Regions from separate parts of the Agrobacterium sp. fls2-241-TYG-188a genome, predicted to be linked through region 1. Evidence: predicted binding sites of a transcription regulator. Region 1 holds the regulator's gene; each other region holds the start of a gene.

Region 1 (8,109 bases):
GGCACGAACGAGGTGCTGAAAGGCATCAACCTCGATATCGAGCCGGGTGAGGTCATTGCGATCATCGGCAAGAGCGGCTCGGGAAAATCGACCCTGCTGCGTTGCATCAACGGCTTGGAGACCATTTCAGCCGGTGCCATCTCCGTGGCTGGCGCGCAGTTTCTAGACGACGAACTTCACCTGAAAGCGCTCCGGCTGAAAGTCGGGATGATCTTCCAGCAATTCAATCTCTTCCCGCACCTGACGGTCGGCGGCAACGTCATGCTCTCGCAAACAGTCGTCAAGAAAACGCCGAAGGCCGAGGCAGAAATGCTGGCGCGCAAGATGCTCGAACGCGTCGGCCTTGCTCATAAATTCGATGCTTACCCTGACGAACTCTCCGGCGGGCAGCAGCAACGTGTGGCGATTGCCCGCGCACTCGCCATGCAGCCAACGGCGCTTCTCTGCGACGAAATCACCTCAGCGCTCGACCCGGAACTGGTGGCCGAAGTGTTGGCGGTGGTGCGGGAACTCGCGGCAGAAGGCATGACATTGGTCATGGTAACGCATGAAATGAAATTCGCCCGCGACGTCTGCTCACGCGTGGTCTTCATGCACGAAGGTAAAGTCCACGAAATCGGCCCGCCGGAAGAGGTGTTTTCATCGCCGAAGACGCCGGAGCTAAAGCAATTCTTAGGCGTTGCGGCGCATTGAGGTCTGGCTAACGTGATCCAGGAATGCCTCGCGGAGTCAACCAACCGCAACATCAAACGTGGATAGATGCTTCGGACTGCCCGGCACCATGATCTCAATGAGGGGCATAAAAAAAGCCGGGCATCGACCCGGCTTTTCCTATTGTGCGATGGCGACAAGCTTAACGCTTGGACACCGGTGTATAGTCGCGCTTTGCAGCACCGGTGTAGAGCTGGCGTGGGCGGCCGATGCGCTGCTGCGGGTCTTCGATCATTTCGTTCCACTGCGCGATCCAGCCGACGGTGCGGGCGAGAGCGAAGAGAACGGTGAACATGGTTGTGGGGAAGCCGAGCGCCTTCAGCGTAATGCCGGAATAGAAGTCGACATTCGGGTAGAGCTTCTTTTCGACGAAATAAGGGTCGGAAAGCGCGATCTTTTCCAGCTCCAGGGCAACCTGCATGATCGGATCGTCCTGGTTGCCGGTGGCTTCCAGCACTTCGTACATGGTCTTCTGCATGATCTTGGCGCGCGGATCGTAGTTCTTATAGACGCGGTGGCCAAAGCCCATCAGACGGAACGGATCGTTCTTGTCCTTGGCGCGGGCAATGTACTCAGGAATGCGGTCAACGGAGCCGATTTCATTGAGCATGTTGAGCGCAGCTTCGTTAGCACCGCCGTGAGCAGGGCCCCAGAGGCAGGCAATGCCAGCTGCGATACATGCGAACGGGTTAGCACCCGAAGAGCCAGCAAGACGAACAGTCGAGGTCGACGCGTTCTGCTCATGGTCGGCATGGAGGATGAAGATGCGGTCCATTGCGCGGGCCAGTACCGGATCGACCTTGTAGTCTTCGCAGGGTACGGCAAAGCACATGTTGAGGAAGTTGGATGCGTAATCCAGATCGTTCTTCGGGTAAACGAATGGCTGGCCGATGTGGTACTTATAGGCCATGGCGGCAATCGTCGGCATCTTGGCGATCATGCGCAGCGAAGCGACCATGCGCTGATGCGGATCGGTAATGTCGGTGGAGTCGTGATAGAAAGCAGACAGCGCGCCGACCGTACCGCACATGACGGCCATCGGGTGAGCGTCGCGGCGATAGCCGGTGAAGAAGCGGCTCATCTGCTCATGCACCATGGTGTGGCGCGTAACGCGTGTGTCGAAATCCTTCTTCTGTGCGGTTGTTGGCAGTTCGCCGTAGAGCAGCAGATAGCAGGTTTCAAGGAAATCGCCCTGTTCGGCCAGCTGTTCGATAGGGTAGCCGCGGTGCAGCAAAACGCCTTCGTCGCCGTCGATGTAGGTGATCTTGGATTCGCACGATGCAGTTGATGTAAAGCCGGGATCGTAGGTAAAGGTGCCGGTGTGCTTGTAAAGCGTTCCGATATCAACGACCTTGGGACCGATCGTGCCTTCTCGTACAGGAAGATCGACTTTGGTGTCGCCGAGGGTCACTGTCGCGCTATTTTCCGTCATACCATACCTCCGAAATATGCAGGCGATGCGGGGTGACGCATCAGCCAGTTAAGCGTCAGCGATTTAGCTATATGATCCTTGCGACAAAGCCAAGCTATCGAACGAGCAAATTGTGCATTGCGACACGGCAATATCCCAAAATGAAGCATTTCTACGGCAAAGTGTTTCATTCTAGGTCAATGCTTCCTTAATCGCGCAAGATGTTGCAATATGCCTTCCAGGGTTGCAAACTAGAACCCTTGCGGCAAGGGGCGCCGGGGGTTGAACCAGAGAGAAGAGAACAAGCTTTTCCGTAACCGGGAAACGGACTTCGTTGCGCAAACGGAGCTCGATGCCTTGCTGTTGCCGCTGCATGTCTCGCGAGGCGCACTGGTGGGGCAGGGGCCGGTCACTCCCCAAAAGGACAGTTTGCAGACCAGGTTTAGACACTGGTGTTTGCGGTGCATCGAAGAGGAGCGCGCATATCGCGGGGGATTTCTTTTCGTCCCCGTTCTTATTGCCGCTGGCGCCGCATTCTGGTTCTGCCTGCCAGCCACCCCACCTTCTCTGCCGCTCTTGATCGCAACTCTTTGCGTCATGATATCAGCTGCCGCCCTATACCACAGGCCGGGTGCCACCTCCATTTTTCTGAAAACCGTTGCACTGCTTCTGCTGGGCATGGTCCTTGCCGATTGGGACACCCAGCGCAGCGCCACAATCATTCTCGATACGCCCGTCACGACACTGGTCAAAGGCACGGTGGAGCGGCGTGAACTGGATGCGCGCGGAAACTGGCGCTACGTCTTGGCACTGACATCGACGTCAAACCCAACAGTGTCTCGTCCGCCCGATCGAGTGTCAGTCGTGGCCCGCAGCCGCCATCAGGCGGCTGAAATCGGCGAAACGATTACGGGCAAGGCGCGCCTCTCGCCACCATCCGGCCCTGCCTTGCCAGGGCTGAATGATTTTGCCTTCGCCTCATTCTTCGAGGGAATCGGCGCAACTGGCTTTTTCTACGGGCCGCCGCAACGCGTCAGCGCAGATCCATATGCTGTGCCTGCATCGGGCCCAGCCAAGATTGCGGGAGAATGGCTTTATGAATTACGCAGTGATATCGCCCAGCGCATTCGGTACCTCATACCGGGTGATGCGGGAGCGTTTGCTGCGTCCATCGTGACCGATGAGCGGCGGGCCATCTCAAGCGAGACCATGGAGGCACTGCGGGTTTCCGGCCTCGCTCATATCGTCGCAATCTCCGGACTGAACATGGCGCTGGCTGCCGGCATATTCTTTGTCGGAATGCGCACGGTGTTCAGCCTCTTTCCGGGATTTTCCCAACGTTGGCCGGTCAAGAAGATATCCGCCTTTGCGGCACTTCTCATGACGTTTGCCTATTACCTTATATCCGGCTTTGCCGTTTCAGCGGAAAGAGCATGGTTGATGATGTCGATCATGCTGATTGCGGTTCTGGTCGACCGGCCGTCCATCAGCCTTCGAAATGTGGCGCTCTCCGCATTGATAATCGTGGTGCTTTCCCCGCAAGAGGTGATGGGGCCAAGTTTCCAGATGTCCTTCGCCGCGACGCTCGCGCTCGTGTCCGCCTACTCGTTCTGGAGCCGGTGGCGAAACAAGGAGGACGGCCTCTCGATAACCAATCCCCCATGGTGGCTGACGCTGACAACGAAATCGGCGGCGGTTGTCGGAGGCGTCGCTTTGACATCCTTTATCGGCGGCCTTTCGACTGCGGTCTACTCGATTGAACATTTCCACCGCATCACAACCTATGGCCTTGCCGCGAACCTTGCTGCAATGCCGGTCATGTCGCTTATTGTCATGCCTTTCGGGCTCGCTGGAATGCTGCTCATGCCTTTCGGCCTGGATGGCCCATTCCTGAAGATAATGGGCTATGGCATGGAGATTGTCATCGAGATTGCCAAGACGGTTTCGAGCTGGGGTGGGGACGCAACCATCGGCCGGCAACATCCCTGGTTTCTCACCATTTCAACAATTGGATTTCTGCTTCTTTCGCTCCTTCGAACACGACTGGCACTGATCGGCCTGCCATTCATCGCGGCGGGGCTCATCATGCTTGGAACCGAACGCTGGAGCGCTAAGCCCGACCTGTTGATTTTCGAGGACGGTTCGCTCATTGCGCTTTTATCCAATGACGCGGTTGCGACGACAAAGGCCCGCGCGTCGGGCTTCATCTATGATCAATGGGAGAGGGCGGTTCCACTGACGATGGAACATGTTGCTCCGCATCTGCTAGACACGGAGAGGCAGGCGGATGGAGACACCCAGGAGCTTGAAAACCAGCAAGCGTCTCGCGCTGGCTTGAGCGAAGCGGACAAAACGCAGGCGCTGGCTGAAATGAAGACAGCGCTTGCCGGCACGCAACGCTTTACATGCCGCAAGGACCTATGGTGCGCATTGAAATCCCAAAAAGGCGTTCGCATTGCGGTCCTATCCAACACATTGTTGACGGGAGCCGCCTGTGATCTCGCTGACATCGTGGTAACAAGCCGGGGAGTGCCGTTTCCAGCCTGCCGATCAGGTGCGCTGCTCATTACAGGCGATACGTTGCGGCGCACCGGCTCGATGGAAATCTGGTTTGGCGGGGAGGGAGCCCCCCGCTACAGCGCCAAAGCGGCGTTGGACGGCATCGAGCGACCATGGACCGCTCACCGCAGCTACCAGTGGCGCAGCAAAACCTATGACGCCACCTTGCCAGAGCATATCGCTGCATTGCTTTCAGCTGAGCGATGAAAGCTGTGAACGACACCTGCCGCTTACGAATTCCCTGACAGACGAAGATCAGCCAATATCTCTCCGACTGCTTTCGCCTCTTCCTCATGATCGCCGTCGCGCCATGTCTCCAGAAGCGCCGCCTCTTGCCACTCCTGCATTGCAGGCAGTGAGAGAAGACGGTCCTTGTACTCCGTGGACTCCGCAGAAAGCACTGTTCCGTACGTCTGAAAGCGGAAAGCGACCGGGCAGAAAAATGCATCCACGGCCGTGAACGTGCTACCCGCCAGGAATGGGCCACCAAAGGACTTCAGACCCTGCTGCCAGAGAGCGTCGATACGCGCGATGTCCTTTTGCAGCGATGCGCTCATGGAAGCTGGGCGAATGCGAAGGCCGACACTCATGGGATGCTCGTTGCGCAGCGCCTGGAAACCCGAGTGCATTTCCGCAGCAGCTGATCGAGACCAGGCGCGAGCGGCAGCATTGTCTGCCCACCCACCGCTATGTCGTTCAGCCAGATATTCTGCAATGGCGAGCGAATCCCATACGGTGAGATCACCGTCAACAAGGCAGGGAACTTTGGCAGTGGGCGAAAACGCTGAGAAGTCCTTCGCTGAATTGCCGAAAGGAAATAGGCTTTCTTTGAAACCGATGTCCAGCGTCCGCATCAACACCCATGGACGCAACGACCAGGAGGAGTAATTCTTGTTGGCTATATAAAGATCGTACATATCGCTGCCCTCCGTTACGAACTCCCGTGCTAGCTGAGACGAGCCATTTGATACAGACCGTTTCGAAGATAGGCCTCTTCAAAATATTTGATGTGTCATGCAGGAGGGAGCGCGACGCTGGACAGCATGATTGCCTGCCAGTCGACTGCTAGAATGGCTAAACCGGTAAGAGCAATGCCCAGCTTCAGGCTCGCAAGGTGACGAACTTCCAAGCGCAACCTGAAACTAGTGAGCCAGCTACATATAAGGACGCAAAAACCGGCGCTTCTGGTGTCCAAGACCTGTTGATATCGGACAGGAGTTCGATGTCCGCGTATCTTTTCTCTAGACAGGCACTGCAAAGGGCAGCGGCCAAGGCGACCGCTACCTCCACGCATAAGAAAAGTCACCGGTCAGTGATAGCGGCGAATAAGGCCGACGAGCTTGCCCTGAATTTTGACGCGGTCCGGTCCAAAAATCCGGGTCTCATAGGCAGGGTTCGCAGCCTCAAGCGCGATCGACGCGCCCTTGCGACGAAAGCGCTTCAATGTGGCTTCTTCATCATCCACCAATGCAACAATGATATCTCCCGGATTTGCCGTGCTGACATCGCGGATAATGACCGTGTCGCCATCAAAAATCCCGGCTTCGATCATCGAATCGCCTTTGACTTCAAGCGCGTAATGTTCGCCCGCACCAATCATGTCGATTGGCACAACGACGTCATGCGTGTTGTTCTGAATGGCCGAAATGGGAACACCCGCGGCGATGCGGCCCATGACAGGGACGCTGACCGAGTTCGAATCATTCGACGCGACCGGCAGGGGTGCTGGCTCAGCCGGTTTGGTTTTGCCAAGGCTACCTTCGATGACGCTCGGCGAGAAGCCACGTTGAGGCTTGCTGGCAGGCGTGTAGGACTCAGGCAGCTTGATGACTTCAAGCGCACGCGCCCGATTCGGTAGCCGACGAATAAAGCCTCGCTCTTCGAGCGCGGTGATCAGGCGGTGGATTCCTGATTTCGATGCCAGATCAAGTGCGTCCTTCATCTCATCGAAGGAAGGCGGCACGCCAGACTCTTTCATTCTCTCATGAATGAACAGTAGCAATTCCTGCTGTTTGCGCGTGAGCATGGAGTAACACCCTTAGAGATTCGAGGCGAAGATTCGCGAAACAAATACAGAACGAACACTATATGTTCCATATGTGTTCTGCAATCCCTTAAAAATCAGTGTGCTTGTGACAATTTACATCCATTATCTTGCCCGGCCATAAAACATGCGGCTTGCAACAGTGGAATGCCCATGCCGACGAAGCGGAAGGACCCCTCATGGCGCGTGAAATCGATCATATCGTAATGCCCGTTGCAGACCTCGGCCAAGCACGGGCGCGTCTCTTGGCGCTGGGCTTTACGGTTGCTGCAGATGCAAGGCACCCCTTCGGCACCAAAAATGCCTGTGTCTTTCTCAAAGAGGGGCAGTATCTCGAACCCCTGGCAATCGGAGACGCCGCGCAATATTCCAGGGCTTGCGCAGAAGGCAACGCCTTTGTTCGACGCGATGAAGTCTTTCGAAAGCGATACGGGCAGCAGGGGTTTTCCGCAGTCGCCGGAAAAACGCACGACGCAGATGCTGATCATCATAGCTTCGTTGAGGCTGGACTTTCCGGCGGCGACGCATTTTCGTTCAGTCGACCGGTAACATTGCCGGACGGAAGCCGATCTGAAGCGAGCTTTCGCCTGGCTTTTGCGGCGGAAAAGGATGACGGAAATCTGTTCCTTTTCACCTGTGAGCGTGTCAACGCTTTTTCCGCAAAACGGTCCTACCTCACAGCTCACAAAAATGGAGCGACTGGCCTGCGCGAAATAACCCTGCGCTCAGACCGACCGGACGCCTTTGCGCCATTGGTGGACGCAGCTTTTGGTGTGTCGGCAGCAGCCGACTCAACGGGAAACCTCAGCTTTCTTACGCCCGGCGCGGTCATCCGCATCGCGCATGCGCAGACGGTTGCAGAAGAGTTTGATGGGGCCGAGCAGGAGAGCATCACTGGCCTTTTCGGTGCCGCAGTCGTCTTTTCCGTCGCTGATCTCGCCGTGACAGAGTCGTTTCTTGCTGCTAATGGCGTGGAATACACGCGCAAAGGCTCTCGACTGCTGGTTCAGCGAGCGCCCGGTCAAGGCGCGATATTTGCCTTCGAGGAGTGAAGATGAGCGTCCAGAACAATCTTAATGTGGTCGTCGGTGAAGGTGCCGGTCAGGTTACGTTCAGCAACACGAAGCGATTCTCGCTCATTGCCGGGCCATGCCAGATGGAAAGCCGCGACCATGCCTTCATGATTGCGGAAACGATGGCGGAGCTGTGCGGACGGCTCGGCATCGGGTTGGTGTACAAATCATCTTTCGACAAGGCAAACCGCACATCACTTTCCGGCCAGCGCGGCATCGGCATCGACAAGGCGCTCGAAGTTTTTGCAGAACTCAAGGCACAGTTCGGTTTCCCGGTGCTGACGGATATTCACACCGAAGAGCAATGCGGC
Region 2 (8,109 bases), 170 kb from region 1:
TGGTCCGCGCGACCGTGACATGGGCGACCGGGTGTTCCTTCAGTTCGGCGATCGTGTTGTCGTGCGTGGCAACGATAACGACCGCTTTATTCGTGACGGTGCAAAGCCCTATTACGAGCGACTGCCTGATGACCGTTACCGCGAAACAATCGAACGGTCTGACGGTACGCAGGTCGTGACAGTTCGTAACCGCTACGGCGACGTTATCCAGCGGTCCCGTATCGACAGACGCGGCCGCGAGTATGTCCTGTTCTACGCACCTGAACTCGTAGACGAGCCGGACCGCGAATATGTCTACCGCGACCCCGGCCTCGACCTGCCGCCGATGCGCCTGCGTATTCCGGTTGAGGACTACATCATCGACACCTCGACCGATCCGGATCGCGATTACTATCGCTTCCTGGAACAGCCGCCAGTCGAGCCGGTCGAACGTGTCTACACAATGGATGAAGTGCGCTACTCCGCGCGTATCCGTGACAAGGTGCGTCGTATCGACCTCGATACCATCACCTTCACGACGGGTAGCGCAGAAATTCCGATGAGTCAGGCTCAGTCGCTGCGCAAGGTGGCGGACGCGATCAATAAGGTGCTCGAGAACAATCCGGCGGAAACCTTCCTGATCGAAGGCCACACCGATGCGGTTGGCAATGATGAAAGCAACCTTGTCCTTTCGGATGAGCGCGCCGCATCCGTCGCCAACGTCTTGACCGACGTCTATGGCATTCCGCCTGAAAACCTGACGACGCAGGGCTACGGCGAACGTTTCCTGAAGGTCCAGACACTCGGCGCGTCGCAGGAAAACCGGCGCGTCACAATCCGCCGCATCACCTCGTTGGTGAAGCCGGTGGCTCAGAAGTAACTTGAAAACGTTCTGATAGACCGATTTATCCAAGTCAACAAAACGCCCCCGAAAGATGATCTGTCTTTCGGGGGCGTTTGCTTGTGACGGGCACTTTTAGGCGGCAATATCTGCTTGTTGTGAATAAAAATACGTCGCGGTCATGCTAGAAGTCGCGCGACTCTACCGACGCTTGGCGCTTAGGGGGCGAGTCGCACTTTCCGGAGCAATTGAACCACCCCCGTAAAGCCGATCATTTTCGGGGGTGGTTTCATGCAAAAGCAACGGGCGTTTAATCGCTGTGTGCTCAACCGAGGGCGACGGCAATCTCGGCTGCCAGGCGTGCATTGTTACGCACAAGAGCTATGTTGGTTTCCAGGCTGCGGCCTTCTGTGATCTCGAAAATCTTGGCCAGCAGATAGGGCGTTACAGCTTTTCCCGCGATGTCGTCTTCTTCCGCGTAAGAGAGCGCGCGCGTGATGTAAATCTCCATCTCCTCGCGCGAGATCTCATCGGCCTCGGGAACAGGATTGGCCACCAGCATTCCGCCATCGATGCCAAGCTGCTCGCGCGTCGACTGGAAATTCGCAATCGCGGCAGGGCTGTTCAGTGAGAGAGGGCTCTTGAGGCCAGATGCTCTGGACCAGAAGGCGGGAAATTCAGTCGAGCCGAACGTCACTACGGGAACGCCGTTGGTTTCCAAAACCTCAAGCGTCTTTGGGATATCGAGTATGGCTTTGGCGCCAGCACAGACAACGATGACGCCAGTCCGCGCAAGCTCCGTCAAATCTGCGGAGATATCGAAGCTCTCTTCTGCCCCGCGATGCACGCCGCCGATACCGCCGGTAGCGAACACTTTGATGCCTGCATGTTCTGCAGCAATCATCGTGGCGGCGACCGTTGTGGCGCCGGTGCGCCTCTCAGCAATCGCAAAAGCGATATCAGCGCGCGACACCTTCATCGCATCCTTGGTTTGCGCCAAAGCCTCAAGCTGGCTCTTCTCTAGCCCGATGTGCAGGTTTCCGTGAAGGACGGCGATGGTTGCGGGGACGGCACCCTGATCCCGGATGATCTGCTCGACGCTTTCAGCCATATGGATATTGCCGGGGTAAGGCATTCCATGAGTAATGATTGTCGATTCGAGCGCCACGATTGGTGCACCGCGCTGCTTGGCGGCGGCAACCTCATCCGAGTAGGTGATTGGTAAAAGCGGGGGCAGCGGTTTTGTCATCGTATCATCCAGTTCGAGGTTTGTGCTCTCTTCACAACATTTCGGCGTCTGGAACAAGGGCCAGCATGTTTGCGAGCAAATCCATGTCCAGTTCCGCCGCCGTCGCGCTAAAAGACTGAACAGTTATGGCGGCAGCTGCCGCTCCCCAGCGTAATGCCTCAGATGGCAAGCGGCTCTGGGCAATCGCGGCCAGATAGCCGGACGCCATTGCGTCTCCAGCACCGGTTACGTCGCAGACATTATCAATGATGGGAGGTCTGAGCACAGCCGTCTCATGCTGCGAAAATGCAATGACATGTTGGGCACCACGGGTGACAACGCCACCGCGCAGTCCAAGTGCTTGCAGGTGGTCGGGCCATTCGCGAATGTCTGTCACTCTTTTGCCGGTCAAGGCGCCTGCTTCGGCCTCGTTCATGAAAAGAATATCGATTTGAGGCAAAGCTTCCCTCAGACGAATGACTTTTGCAGGCGAGATTGCAATCGCCGCCAAAGGCTTTTGGTTCGCCACGGCGGCAGTTGCTATTGCCTGCAATGTCTCCTGCGGCAGGTTTGCGTCACAAAGCAGGATGTCGCTTTCCATAACGGCTTCGCGAACGGCGCGTACCCGCAGTCGACGCGGCGTGAACAGCTTGTAAAGGTCCATATCCGCGATGGCGATGACCAGATTGCCGTCCCGCTCCAGAATTGCCGTGTAGCTCGGCGTCCGACGATCAAGGAAGGTAAAAGGCGTGTCCGCCACGCCGGCCTCTCTCGCCGCTGCGGCGACGGTTTCGCCATTGGCATCTCCGCCGCGCGGGGCAATGATCCTGACGCTGAAGCCCAGCCTTGAAAGATTGCGTGCCGCATTGAAGCCACCGCCTCCGGCTTCTTCCATCCAGGAACCGGGATTGCTGGCACCGGCGATGGTTTCACTCTCGATCATGCCACGGCGGTCCAGATGTGCGCCGCCTAGAACGAGTATCTTCTTCACTGCAGTTTCCTCTTTTTGACCGTTCAGGGGCGGCGCGATTCGTCACGGACGCCGGTACGGCACGCTAGTTCATGGAGCGCTTTTTCCACAGCGCAAAAAGAAAAACAAAAGTAGAACAAAGGACTTATCCATATTTGTTTTCAATATGATGATCGGCGCTTGTGGCATGAGAACAAATAAAGTACAAAATCGACACAGAGAGCTTCATTGCCTGTGCGGCTTCAATAACCTAAAGGTGGTTTACAGATGGCACAAAATTCTTTGCGTCTTGTAGAGGACAAAGCAGTGGATAAAAGCAAGGCACTGGAAGCGGCGCTTTCCCAGATCGAACGTTCGTTCGGCAAGGGATCGATCATGAAGCTCGGTTCCAATGAAAGTATTGTCGAGGTAGAGACCGTTTCGACCGGCTCGCTCAGCCTTGATGTCGCACTTGGTATTGGTGGTCTGCCGAAGGGCCGTATCATCGAGATCTATGGACCGGAAAGCTCCGGTAAGACGACGCTCGCCTTGCAGACCATTGCCGAAGCGCAGAAAAAGGGTGGCATTTGCGCCTTCGTTGACGCGGAGCACGCGCTTGATCCAGTCTACGCCCGCAAGCTGGGAGTCGATCTGCACAATCTGCTTATTTCCCAGCCAGATACGGGTGAGCAGGCCCTTGAAATCACCGATACGCTCGTGCGTTCCGGCGCGGTTGACGTTCTGGTTGTCGACTCGGTTGCAGCGCTCACTCCGCGTGCCGAAATCGAAGGCGAGATGGGCGATAGCCTGCCGGGCCTTCAGGCTCGTCTGATGAGCCAGGCGCTGAGAAAGCTTACGGCTTCGATTTCAAAATCGAAAACGATGGTGATCTTCATCAACCAGATTCGTATGAAGATCGGCATTTCCTACGGTTCGCCCGAAGTGACGACCGGTGGTAACGCGTTGAAGTTCTATGCTTCTGTCCGCCTCGATATCCGCCGCATTGGCGCCGTTAAGGACCGTGAAGAGGTTGTTGGTAACCAGACGCGCGTGAAGGTCGTCAAAAACAAGATGGCGCCTCCCTTCAAGCAGGTCGAATTCGACATCATGTATGGCGAAGGTGTCTCCAAGACCGGTGAACTCGTGGATCTCGGCGTGAAAGCCGGCCTGGTCGAAAAGTCGGGTGCTTGGTTCTCCTATAACAGCCAGCGACTGGGGCAGGGGCGTGAGAACGCCAAGACCTTCCTCAAGGAAAACCCTGCCGTTGCCAACGAGATCGAACTGGCGCTGCGCCAGAATGCCGGTCTTATCGCCGAGCGTTTTCTGGAGAATGGCGGACCCGAAGCCGACGGTGATGCGGTCGATCCAGACGCTTGATCGCGGGCGCAGCCTGGCGACACGTCTTTGTATTTCAGGTTTAGGACGTTCAAGGCCGTGCGATTGTTTCGCGCGGCCTTTATTTGTGACGGAACGTCATCCTCTTTGGCTGGACAGGCAATGACGCGAGCGATAAAAGCCATTGATTTTCATGCTATGGCCGGGTGAATGCGCGGCAATGAAGGACTTCGTATGAGCGGTGTAAATGAAATCCGGTCGACCTTCCTCGACTACTTCAAGAAGAACGGCCACGAAATCGTGCCATCCAGCCCTCTGGTGCCGCGTAACGACCCGACATTGATGTTCACCAATGCGGGTATGGTGCAGTTCAAGAACGTCTTTACCGGATTGGAAAGCCGCCCATATTCCACGGCTGCGTCATCGCAGAAGTGTGTCCGCGCCGGTGGCAAGCACAATGACCTTGATAATGTCGGCTACACCGCCCGCCACCACACATTCTTTGAAATGCTGGGCAACTTCTCTTTTGGGGATTACTTCAAGGAAGAAGCCATCACCCATGCCTGGAACCTGATCACCAAGGAATTCGGGATCGACAAGAACCGGCTGCTGGTCACGGTGTATCATACCGACGATGAGGCTTTCGATCTCTGGAAGAAGATTGCTGGCTTCTCTGATGATCGCATCATCCGCATCCCCACGAGCGACAATTTCTGGGCCATGGGCGATACAGGTCCATGCGGTCCCTGTTCTGAAATCTTCTATGACCATGGCGATCATATCTGGGGCGGGCCTCCGGGTTCCGCAGATGAGGATGGCGACCGCTTCATCGAAATCTGGAACCTCGTCTTCATGCAGTATGAGCAAGTGACGAAGGAGGAGCGGATCAATCTTCCGCGTCCATCCATCGATACCGGCATGGGACTTGAGCGTATTTCAGCGCTGTTGCAGGGCAAGCACGATAACTACGATACGGACCTTTTCCGCGCGCTGATTTCTGCCTCGGTGGAAGCGACTGGCGTTCCGGCCGAAGGTGACAAGCGCGCGAGCCACCGCGTGATCGCAGATCACCTTCGCTCTTCGGCGTTTCTGATTGCCGACGGTGTGCTGCCATCGAATGAAGGGCGCGGTTACGTCCTGCGCCGCATCATGCGCCGCGCCATGCGCCATGCCGAATTGCTCGGCTCGCGTGAGCCGCTGATCTGGAAACTCTTGCCGACGCTTGTCCAGCAGATGGGCCGCGCCTATCCGGAACTTGTCCGCGCAGAGCCGTTGATCTCCGAGACGCTCAAGTTGGAAGAAACCCGCTTCCGCAAGACGCTTGAGCGTGGCCTGTCCCTGTTGTCGGACGCAACGTCGTCGCTGCACAAGGGTGATATGCTCGACGGAGAAACGGCATTCAAGCTCTACGACACTTACGGCTTCCCGCTCGATCTGACGCAGGATGCCTTGCGCGCTCGCGAGATCGGTGTCGATGTGTCGGGCTTTACCGACGCAATGCAGCGCCAGAAGGCCGAAGCCCGGTCCCATTGGGCCGGTTCCGGCGACAAGGCAACCGAAACCGTGTGGTTTGAACTCAAGGAAAAGCACGGCGCAACCGAGTTTCTGGGCTACGACACGGAAACGGCAGAAGGCGTCGTGCAGGCAATCGTCAAGGACGGCAAGTCTGTCGATGCAGCGTCCGAGGGCGAGAGCGTTCAGATCGTCGTCAATCAGACGCCATTCTATGGTGAATCCGGTGGCCAAATGGGCGACACCGGTGTCATCTCGTCGGACGGAGGCGCTTTCACCGTCAGCGATACGCACAAAAAGGGCGAAGGTATTTTTGTCCACATTGGCACCGTCGCAAAGGGCGGCATCAAGGTGGGCGATGAAGTGGAACTGACCGTAGATCACGATCGCCGCTCGCGTCTGCGCGCCAATCACTCCGCAACGCACCTTCTCCATGAGGCGCTGCGCGAAGTCCTGGGCACCCATGTCGCCCAGAAGGGCTCGCTGGTAGCGCCAGAACGCCTGCGCTTTGACGTGTCTCATCCCAAACCCATGTCGGCTGAGGAGTTGAAGATCGTTGAGGATATGGCGAATGAAATCATTCTCCAGAATTCGCCCGTTGTCACCCGCCTGATGAGCGTCGACGATGCGATTGCCGAAGGTGCGATGGCGCTGTTCGGCGAGAAATACGGCGATGAGGTTCGCGTTGTGTCCATGGGCACCGGCATTCACGGTGCAAAGGCCAATCGGCCGTACTCGGTAGAGCTTTGCGGCGGCACTCATGTCTCTGCAACGGGCCAGATCGGCCTTGTTCGCGTTCTCGGCGAAAGCGCTGTTGGCGCTGGCGTTCGTCGTGTTGAGGCTGTGACGGGGGCAGGTGCTCTCGCCTATCTGGCCGAGCAGGATGAGCGGGTCAAGGCACTTGCGTCGTCGCTCAGGGTTCAGCCATCGGAAGTGCTTGGCCGGGTCGAGGGCCTGCTGGATGAGCGCAAGAAGCTCGAACGCGAACTCGCCGATGCCCGCCGCAAGCTTGCCATGGGCGGTGGTTCTTCCGAAGGATCTGCCGGCGATGTCAAAGAGATTGGCGGCGTGAAGTTCCTCGCCAAGTCGCTCTCCGGCATTGACGCCAAGGACCTGAAAAGCCTTGCCGATGAAGCTAAAAGCGGGCTTGGTTCAGGCGTTGTTCTGCTGATTGCGGTTTCTGAAGATGGTAAGGCAAGCGCAGTTGCCGCCGTTACCGAGGACCTGACCTCACGTTTCAGCGCGGTTGATCTGGTGCGCACGGCTTCCGCTGCTCTCGGCGGCAAGGGCGGTGGTGGCCGTCCGGATATGGCGCAGGCCGGTGGCCCCGACGGCGCAAAGGCGGATGAGGCCATCGAGGCCGTGGCCGCTTCACTCGCTGCTTGAGTATTTGAAGAAAGGGCGGGTCAAGACCCGCCCTTGTCATATATGGCGCTAGATAGCGTTACGCCGGCTTACTCCGGAAGCGTCACAGTTCGAGGTCGGCGGTCACGCACCTCTGGGGCGAGAAATCAAGTTGGCAGACGGCCGAGGCGCGTTAGCGAGCATTCGGGCCTGTCGGCCGCATCTGATCAGCTAGCCGCCTGCAATTTTTTCGTCGCCTCTTCGTCAATCTGATGTGCGCGCTTGTAGGCCGGGCGCTCGCTCATCTTTCCGAGATAATCCACAAAATGCTGGCGTTTCTCTATCGTGCCGAATTGCAGGCCCCAACTGATATGTGAGGCAACATAGACGTCGGCAGCGGTGAAGTGTTCGCCAGCAACGTATGGGTTCTCGCTGAAGGCATGTTCCAGCGTTTTCATTACGTCAGCATATGCGCCGCAACCGGCCATCCGCGACTTCTCCAGCGAAATTTCAAATCCCATGGCCTTCATGGTTACAGCCATTTCCAGCGGGCCAGCCGCGAAAAATAGCCAGCGGTAATACAGGCCACGGTGTTTCAGTGGTGGCGCAAGATCTGCTCCTGGAAAGGCATCAGCCAGATAGGCGCAAATGGCTGCGCATTCGGTGACGACGGTGTCGCCGTGTTTGATGGCCGGGACCTTGCCCATGGGGTTGATCGCCCGGTAAGCGCTTGTTTTCATCTGCTCGCCGAAGCCGAGGATTTCGGTGGTGTAGGGCACACCAACTTCCTCCAGCATCCATCGAATGATGCGACCTCGTGACATCGGGTTGGTGTAGAAAGTCAATTCGCTCATGATGCTGCTCCTTGCTCCATCCGGAACGTCAAACGCCACTGCGTGCGTCCATGCACGAATATTGCGC
Region 3 (8,109 bases), 810 kb from region 1:
GAATGCCGCCATGGTAGAACAGCAAACCGCGGCAAGCCATTCGCTGGCACGTGAAGCAGAAGCCCTGAATGGTCTGATCGGCCAGTTCAATCTCGGTGGTGGGGGTCGTGGCACGACAGTGTTCACGCCATCCATCGCCCCTTCAGCGCCGAGGTCTTCCTCACCAGTGGCCCCCCAATCTTCCTTTTCGGCCAAGCCGCGTCCAGCGATAGCCGCAGCTAAGCCAACCGCGCGTCCGGTCTCCTCACCAGCCCGCGCACTTACCCAGAATCTTGCAAAGGCCTTCGCCCCGCAAGCAGAAGCGGAAGCCAAGCCATCTGCCCAGAACTGGGAAGAATTCTAGGCTCCAGGCATGACAGACTAAGCGAAAAGCCCGCCGGATCGCTCCGGCGGGCTTTTTGCTTATGTTCACCGTGGGCCGGTAGCTTAAACCGCGTAACCCAGTCCCGTTTGCTTCTGTCCCAGAGCCTTGAAGACAGTCGAAACGATGCCTGCGCGGTCAAGACCGGCATTGGCATACATGATTTCTGGCTTGGCTTGCTCGACCCATTGGTCAGGCAGCGTTAGGGTGCGGACTTTCAACCCTGTATCGAGCAGACCTGCGCCTGCCAGGAAATGCAGCACGTGGGCTCCAAATCCGCCCGCCGATCCTTCCTCGATGGTAATCAGCACCTCGTGGTGGGACGCCAATTGCCGGATGAGATCGAGATCAAGCGGTTTTGCGAAGCGCGCATCCGCGACGGTTGTCGAAAGTCCCGCCGCGTCCATGTCTTCGGCAGCCGCCAGACACTCCGCCAGGCGCGTGCCAAAGGACAGCAAGGCAATCTTTGAGCCTTCCTTGACGATGCGTCCTTTGCCGATTTCGAGGATTTCGCCGCGGCTTGGCATTTCGATGCCAACGCCTTCGCCACGCGGGTAGCGGAAAGAAATCGGGCCTTCGTCATAAGCGGCGGCCGTGCGAACCATATGCTTCAATTCAGCTTCGTCCGAAGCCGCCATCACGACCATGCCGGGCAGGGTGGCCAGGAAGGTGGTATCAAATGAGCCCGCATGGGTAGGGCCGTCTGCGCCAACAAAGCCCGCGCGGTCAATGGGAAAGCGGACCGGCAGCGACTGGATCGCCACATCATGCACCAGCTGGTCGTAGCCGCGTTGCAGGAAGGTGGAATAAAGCGCGCAGAACGGTTTGTAGCCATCCGCAGCAAGCCCTGCGGCAAAGGTCACGGCGTGCTGTTCGGCAATGCCGACATCGAAAGTGCGCTTGGGGAAAAGCTCGGCCAGCTTGTCGAGACCCGTTCCATTCGGCATGGCGGCGCTGACACCGACGATCTTCTCGTCAAGCGTGGCCTCCTGCACCAATGCCTCGGCGAAGACGCTCGTATAGCTCGGCGCATTGGGCTTTGCCTTTGCCTGCGCGCCCGTGATGACATCGAACTTGTTGACGCCGTGATATTTGTCGGCAGCAGCTTCGGCAGGGGCATAACCCTTGCCCTTCTGCGTCACGACATGGATCAGCACGGGCCCCTTCTGGTTATCCCGCACATTGCGCAAGACCGGCAGAAGATGCTCGAAGGAATGGCCGTCGATGGGACCGATGTGATAAAAGCCGAGCTCCTCGAACAACGTGCCGCCGGTCACATAGCCGCGGGCATGGGTGACGGCGCGGGTAATCGCGCGGTCGATCGTCTTGCCGAGATAGGCTGTCAGCTTCTTTCCGAAATCGCGAAAGCCCATATAGGTCCGGCCAGAAGCCAGACGTGCCAGATAAGCGCTCATCGCACCGGTGGGAGGGGCAATCGACATGTCGTTGTCGTTGAGGATGACAATCAGGCGCGCATCCAGCGCACCGGCATTGTTCAAGGCCTCGAAGGCCATTCCGGCGGACATGGAGCCGTCGCCGATGACGGAAATGACCTTGCGATTGCTACCGTCAAGCTCTGCCGCCACGGCCATGCCAAGACCAGCCGAAATGGAGGTGGAGGAGTGCCCGGCGCCGAAATCGTCATATTCGCTTTCCGCGCGGCGCGTGAAGCCGGAGAGACCGCCCTCCTGTCGCAGCGTGCGAATGCGGTCACGTCGACCCGTGAGGATCTTGTGCGGGTAACATTGATGGCCGACATCGAAGATGAGCCGGTCGTCCGGCGTGTTGAACACCTTGTGAATGGCAATGGTCAGTTCCACCACGCCTAGGCCCGCGCCAAGATGTCCGCCCGTCGTCGAAACGGCGTCGATCATCTCGTCGCGCAACTCTCTGGCCAGTTGCGGCAGATCGCGGTCATCGATCTCCTTAAGATCGGATGGGAATTTCACCCGGTCAAGCAACGGTGTCTGTAGCATTGCGGTCAATCGTTCGGCCTTCGTATTTGATGTTCAAGCTGTCGGTACCAGATGGTGTGCAACATCGGTTTCAGCAAGATTGCGTTCGTTGTATCGAATTTCAACCCTTCGGCAAAGGGACAAACTCTTCTTCATCCCCCGGTACGATGTCGAAGCGCCCCGTTCGCCATTCTTCCTTGGCCTTCTCGATGCGGTCTTTTGATGACGAAACAAAATTCCACCAGATATAGCGCCTGGAATTGAGCGCGGCACCACCAAAAAGCATGATGTGGCAGCCGCCAACGCCGCCCTTCAGCGTAATGTCATCGCCCGCCCTAAACACGACCAGTTGATCGGCGGCAAAGACATCGCCCGCCACCTCCAGGCAGCCGGACAGAATGTAGATTGCGCGTTCTTCCTGATCCGCCTGAAACGGGAACTTGACTCCGGCCTCAAGCGTCAGGTCGACATAGAGCGTCTCCGTAAAGGTCTTGACCGGCGACGACAGGCCCGCCAACGAGCCGATGACCACGCGGCCCGTGGCCCCCTTGATGTCGATAACAGGCATGGCATCGCGCCCGACATGGGTAAAATCGGGGGCGATTTCTTCCCTGTCATCGGGCAGGGCAAGCCAGGTTTGCAACCCCGACATGGAGTGCGGTTGGCCGCGCAGATTTTCCGGTGTCCGTTCCGAATGGACGATGCCGCGTCCTGCCGTCATCAGGTTGATATCGCCGGGACGGATGACAAGTTCCGTGCCCAGACTGTCGCGATGCTTGATTTCGCCATCGAAAAGGTAGGTCAGGGTTGAAAGGCCGATATGCGGATGCGGCTTGACGTCGAGTGCCTGGTCGGCGCTCAATATCGATGGTCCCATACGGTCAAAAAAGATGAAGGGGCCAACCAAACGGCGCTCACGCGTCGGCAGCGCCCTGCGCACGGCAAAGCCGCCAATATCGCTGGATCGAGGAATGATCAGGTTCTCGATGGCATCGCAGGCGAATGCATCACCTGCAGCCGGGTCATTTCCAGGGAAAAACGACATGGCAAATCTCCTGCGTGACGGGCCGGTAGCTTACCACGATTTCGGCGGCACGTGAGCGTTCTCTTATGGATGCAGAGTTCTCATCCTGATCAGGCGGAAGAGCGCGACGTCAGCGCCATCCTCCGGCTACCCGAGGATCTCATAGACCCCAACATTGCACAGCGGATAGACCCTCTGCCCAAGCCGGGGGTGACGTCGCATTTACGGGAGCTTCCAGCCTATTCGCCGTCGAGCGGCTCAACACCGACCGGCTTGCCCGCGCGGTCCAGACGGATTTTCTCGATGCGCTTTTCAGCGGCAGTCAAAAGGGTTTCGCAGTGTTTTTTCAGGGCTTCGCCGCGCTCATAGATGGCGATGGATTCGTCCAGCGCGACATCGCCACGTTCCAGGCGGGCAACAATGCTTTCCAGCTCGGCGACAGCCTTTTCGAAAGAATAACCGCTGACATCGGCTGTGTTGGCATTTTCCGTCATGTTCAACCCTTCATCATTCTCAAAATATGCATGGCTGCCGATTCCGCCAGCCCTTCCAGATCATAGCCACCTTCAAGCAGGCTGACGACCCGGTTGGCGGCAAATTTGTCGGCCATCTCAAGAATTCGGCCCGTTGCCCAGTCGAAATCATCCCCCACCAGATTGATCTGGGCCAGCGGATCACGATGGTGTGCATCGAAACCCGCAGAGATGATAATGAGGTCAGGCGAAAAATCGGCAAGGGCAGGCAGCACGCGCGATTTGAAAGCCTCGCGGAAATGGTCGCTGCCGGTGTTGGGCGAAAGCGGCGCATTCACCACATTGTTCTTGATGCCGGTTTCCTTCTTGTCACCGCTCCACGGATAAAGTGGCATCTGGTGGGTGGAACAGAAAAGGACCGATGGATCATTCCAGAAAATATCCTGGGTGCCGTTGCCGTGGTGGACATCCCAGTCAACGATGGCGACACGCTCTGCGCCATGAACCTTCTGCGCATGACGCGCTGCAATGGCGGCATTGTTGAAAAGGCAAAAGCCCATGGCCTTTTCGGTTTCGGCATGATGCCCCGGCGGACGGCTGGCCACAAACACATTGTCGGCTGCACCGCTGAACACATCGTCCACGGCGGCCATGGCCGCGCCAATGCCGGTCAAGGCTGCCTGAAGGCTTTTCGGGGAGGCATAGGTATCCGCTTCGATGCGAATGATTTCGCCGTCCTCTTCCGGTATCTGGCGCATGACCGATGTCAGATGGCGCTCCGGGTGCGCCAGCAGCACAGCATCCTCGTTGGCCTGCGGAGCCTGTTTGCGCTCCAGCCGTTCGAAATTCGGATGCTCCAGCGCGATATTGAGGGAACGCAAACGGTCCGGGCGCTCGGGGTGGCCCTGCGGCGTAATGTGTTCAAGAAATATCGGGTGCTCGTAAAGTCGGGTTGCCATTTCGGCTGCTCCTCAGCGTTAAACGCGCAGCGGCAACAGCGGATATCCAGCCATGACGGCGCGGCCAGCCAGGGCCGCAAGAACAGCCTTCAGCACATCGCCGGGGATGAAGGCCATGGAACCGATAAATGCCTTGGTAACACCAATGCCTGCTGCAATTCCCAGATAGGTGATGCCGAAAGCGTAAAGCACGACCACGCTGCCAGCGACGCTCGCCAGAAAAAATCCGAGCCCCTGCGCGAAAGCGGACTGATTGCGGTTTACCAGACGTTCCGAGAGGTAACCCGTGGTGAAGGCAGCGGCGATCCAGCCGATGAGATAGCCGGTGGTGGGCGTGTAGAAGATGGAAAGCCCGCCACGACCGCCGGACAAGACGGGAAGACCAATGGCAGCGATGAGAATCGTCAGCAGTACAGCAAGCGTCCCGCGCTTTGCACCCAGCACAACACCGGCCAGCATAACGCCAAGCGACTGTGCGGTGATGGGGACCGGAATGAAACCGAGCGGAATTGGCGGCAAAAGCCCAAGCGCAATAATGATGGCTGAAAACAGCGAGATCAGAACGAGGTCACGGGTCTTCATGGCGTTTTTCTCCCCTGATGATATCTGCCGATGAGGTTTGGCCTCTGAAACCGCGCGCGTCAATGGCCTCCGCAATGGCATCTGCATCCTTCAACGTCAAAATGACGAGCGGAATGAGGATGGAATGGAGTTTGGTTTCCAGTCCGCGCGCGCGCTGCGCATCACGAAGAGCTTCATGGCGCTTGATGATTTCCGGTACGAAACGCACGACAAGTCCCACCGCCAGCCCCACATCTGCAGCATTCGCAAGACCCAGTTTCTCCAGCGGACGAAGGGCATAGGCGATTTCATCCATGAACTGCGAAATGCTGACGCTTGCCGTTATTGCTGTTGCCAGAAGCGTAAGGGCGGCGAGCCGCAATAGGGCGATGGTCGCATCAAGCGGCGAAATGACGAGAAAGCTGATGGCAGCGATGATCGCAATGGTCACCAAGACCGGCTTGAGGCGGGCGATGGTCTCTCGAAACCCGAGATCTGCCTGCCACAGCACGAATGCGGCCAGAAGTGTAGCGGCACACAGGATTGTCAGATCGCGTGTCAGAAACAGGCCGATGCTGAAGAGCGCCAGGCTTGCGAGCTTAATGCGCGGCGAAAGCCGATAGAGCCAGCCCGTTCCTTCAACATGGAGGCTTCTCATGACAGCGCCAGCTCACGATAAAGCTCTATCGCCACGGCGGGCAGTGCATCGGCGTGAAGCTTGCCCTGATGGAATACCAGCACACGGTCAAAGCCGTCCAGCAGCGGCAGGTCGTGGGTAATGACGATCAGCTTCTGCTCAAGCCCGGCCATAGTTTTTTCCACAAGCATACGGTTTCTCAGGTCGAGCTGGTTGGTCGGCTCGTCCATGATAAGAATTTTCGGGCCGGTGATGGTAACGGCCGCCAGTGCCGAGAGCTGCAATTCACCGCCGGAGAGCTCATGCGCCCTGCGTTTTGCGAGATGCTCAATGCCGAACCTTTGCAAGATGGCGTCCACGGCAGCCTCCGTTGCCGTCTTGTCCAGCCCGCTATTCTTGAGGCCAAAGGCAATATCGTCCCTGATGATCGGCAGGATGATCTGGTTTTGCGGGTTCTGAAAAATGAAACCAACCTGCTTGAGTACCGAGGACGCATCCTTGACGGTGTCGAGACCGCCGACGCTGACCCGCCCGCCCGTCGGCTTCGTCAAGCCGTTGATCATCCGCGCAACGGTCGTCTTGCCGGAGCCGTTCAGACCGATAATGCCGATGCGTCTTTCCCGAAGAGAAAGCGTCAGCGGCTCCACCGCAATCCTGCCCTCGAAGGCCACGCTCGCATCGCTGAAATGAATATCCAACTGCCTGTTCCCAAACTCTTCCTGCCCTTCCTATAGACTTTGCAATGGGCAAACGAAACAAGGAACAAAAACTGAACATTGATTTTTGTCTGCGCGAAACTAAGCTGCTGGCATGGCGATTCTGATTTCGAATGAAGCAGCACGACGTATCTTCCTTGCGCGACAGGGTCTGTCAGCGCCGCCTGCGCGCGCCATGAACAAGGCGCAGCTGCTGGACCTCATTACCGATATCGGGTTCGTGCAGGTGGACAGTATCGCGACGGTCGAGCGCGCCCATCATCAGATCATCTTTTCCCGCAACCAGACATACAGGCGTCACCACCTCACGGAGTTGCTGGAGAAGGACCGGGCGCTGTTTGAACACTGGACGCATGACGCTTCCATTCTGCCCGCAAAATTCTATCCCTACTGGAAACACCGTTTCCGGCGTCGCGAACCGATCATTCAGGAACGCTGGCGCAACTGGCACGGGGAGGGGTTCGATTCTGCCTTTGAAGAAACCTACCGCCGCATTGCCGAGAATGGTCCGGCCATGTCCCGGGATATGAAGGCTGAAGGGCATCAATCCGGCGGCTGGTGGAACTGGCATCCGTCCAAGACGGCGCTGGAATATCTCTGGCACACGGGCAAGCTGGCCGTGGCGGGACGGGTGAATTTCCAGAAAATCTACGACCTTGCAGAGCGTGTCATTCCGGCAGAGCACCATGATCGAGAGGTCAGCCACGAGGACTTCGTGGATTGGGCCTGTCGGGAAGCCTTGACACGCCTCGGCTTTGCGACCTCCGGCGAGATTGCTGCGTTCTTCGATATCGTCTCGCCACAGGAGGCCAGGCAGTGGGTGACAGCCCACCGCAGCGAACTCTGTGAAGTGTCGCTGGCGTCTTCCGATGGCGCGAAAGATCGCATGTCCTACGCATTTGCAGGATTTACGGGGGATGCGGAGGCTGCAATCGAGCCGCCAAACCGCATCCGTGTGCTCAGTCCCTTCGATCCGCTGCTGCGCAACCGTGCTCGCACCGAACGACTGTTCGGCTTCTATTACCGGATTGAGGTGTTCGTACCGGAGCCAAAGCGGCAATATGGCTATTATGTCTTTCCGCTTCTGGAGGCGGATCGCCTTATCGGCCGCATCGACATGAAGGCAGACCGCAAGGGCGGAACGCTGGATGTGAAGCGCCTGTGGCTCGAACCGGGTGTGCGTCCGTCGTCTGGCCGTCTGGCAAAGCTTGACGCAGAATTGAACCGGCTGGGGAAGTTCACCGGTGTCGAAACCATCAGATATCTGGATGGTTGGTTGGGCGAGCCTTAGCTATCGCAAGTTTGACACCCCGCAGCAGGTGCGGAGTGTCAGGCAATCTCGCCTCGATCAGCCGATTTCCGTCGAGCTGATCTGGATTCCGAAACCCTCAAGACCGACATAGTGGCGCTCGCGCGATGTCAG

Evidence for each region. Region 1 encodes LexA, which represses DNA repair genes until DNA is damaged. Its sites were predicted from a motif close to TGTTCNNNNTGTGTTCNG; they were not measured.
Region 2: recA (recombinase RecA) is a predicted target of LexA. The motif match lies at 3,140-3,157, and genes of this name have one in related genera.
Region 3: QRN85_RS08520 (energy-coupling factor ABC transporter ATP-binding protein) is a predicted target of LexA. The motif match lies at 6,729-6,746, and genes of this name have one in related genera.

Annotation. Positions count from the first base shown of each region.
Region 1 covers NZ_JARVRD010000002.1:1,177,314-1,185,422, forward strand. Annotated here, with positions in the region: gene QRN85_RS12440 (amino acid ABC transporter ATP-binding protein) at 1-693, shown strand, start outside; gene gltA (citrate synthase) at 854-2,143, opposite strand; gene QRN85_RS12450 (ComEC/Rec2 family competence protein) at 2,405-4,888, shown strand; gene QRN85_RS12455 (glutathione S-transferase family protein) at 4,912-5,598, opposite strand; gene lexA (transcriptional repressor LexA) at 5,991-6,707, opposite strand; gene QRN85_RS12465 (VOC family protein) at 6,905-7,777, shown strand; gene kdsA (3-deoxy-8-phosphooctulonate synthase) at 7,780-8,109, shown strand, end outside.
Region 2 covers NZ_JARVRD010000002.1:1,006,835-1,014,943, forward strand. Annotated here, with positions in the region: gene QRN85_RS11640 (OmpA family protein) at 1-859, shown strand, start outside; gene QRN85_RS11645 (pseudouridine-5'-phosphate glycosidase) at 1,146-2,069, opposite strand; gene QRN85_RS11650 (carbohydrate kinase family protein) at 2,101-3,039, opposite strand; gene recA (recombinase RecA) at 3,286-4,374, shown strand; gene alaS (alanine--tRNA ligase) at 4,567-7,230, shown strand; gene QRN85_RS11665 (glutathione S-transferase family protein) at 7,416-8,045, opposite strand.
Region 3 covers NZ_JARVRD010000002.1:364,337-372,445, forward strand. Annotated here, with positions in the region: gene QRN85_RS08485 (methyl-accepting chemotaxis protein) at 1-343, shown strand, start outside; gene dxs (1-deoxy-D-xylulose-5-phosphate synthase) at 427-2,346, opposite strand; gene QRN85_RS08495 (pirin family protein) at 2,438-3,361, opposite strand; gene QRN85_RS08500 (exodeoxyribonuclease VII small subunit) at 3,580-3,834, opposite strand; gene QRN85_RS08505 (histone deacetylase family protein) at 3,837-4,772, opposite strand; gene QRN85_RS08510 (biotin transporter BioY) at 4,791-5,354, opposite strand; gene QRN85_RS08515 (energy-coupling factor transporter transmembrane component T family protein) at 5,341-5,991, opposite strand; gene QRN85_RS08520 (energy-coupling factor ABC transporter ATP-binding protein) at 5,988-6,668, opposite strand; gene QRN85_RS08525 (winged helix-turn-helix domain-containing protein) at 6,781-7,977, shown strand; gene ribB (3,4-dihydroxy-2-butanone-4-phosphate synthase) at 8,035-8,109, opposite strand, start outside.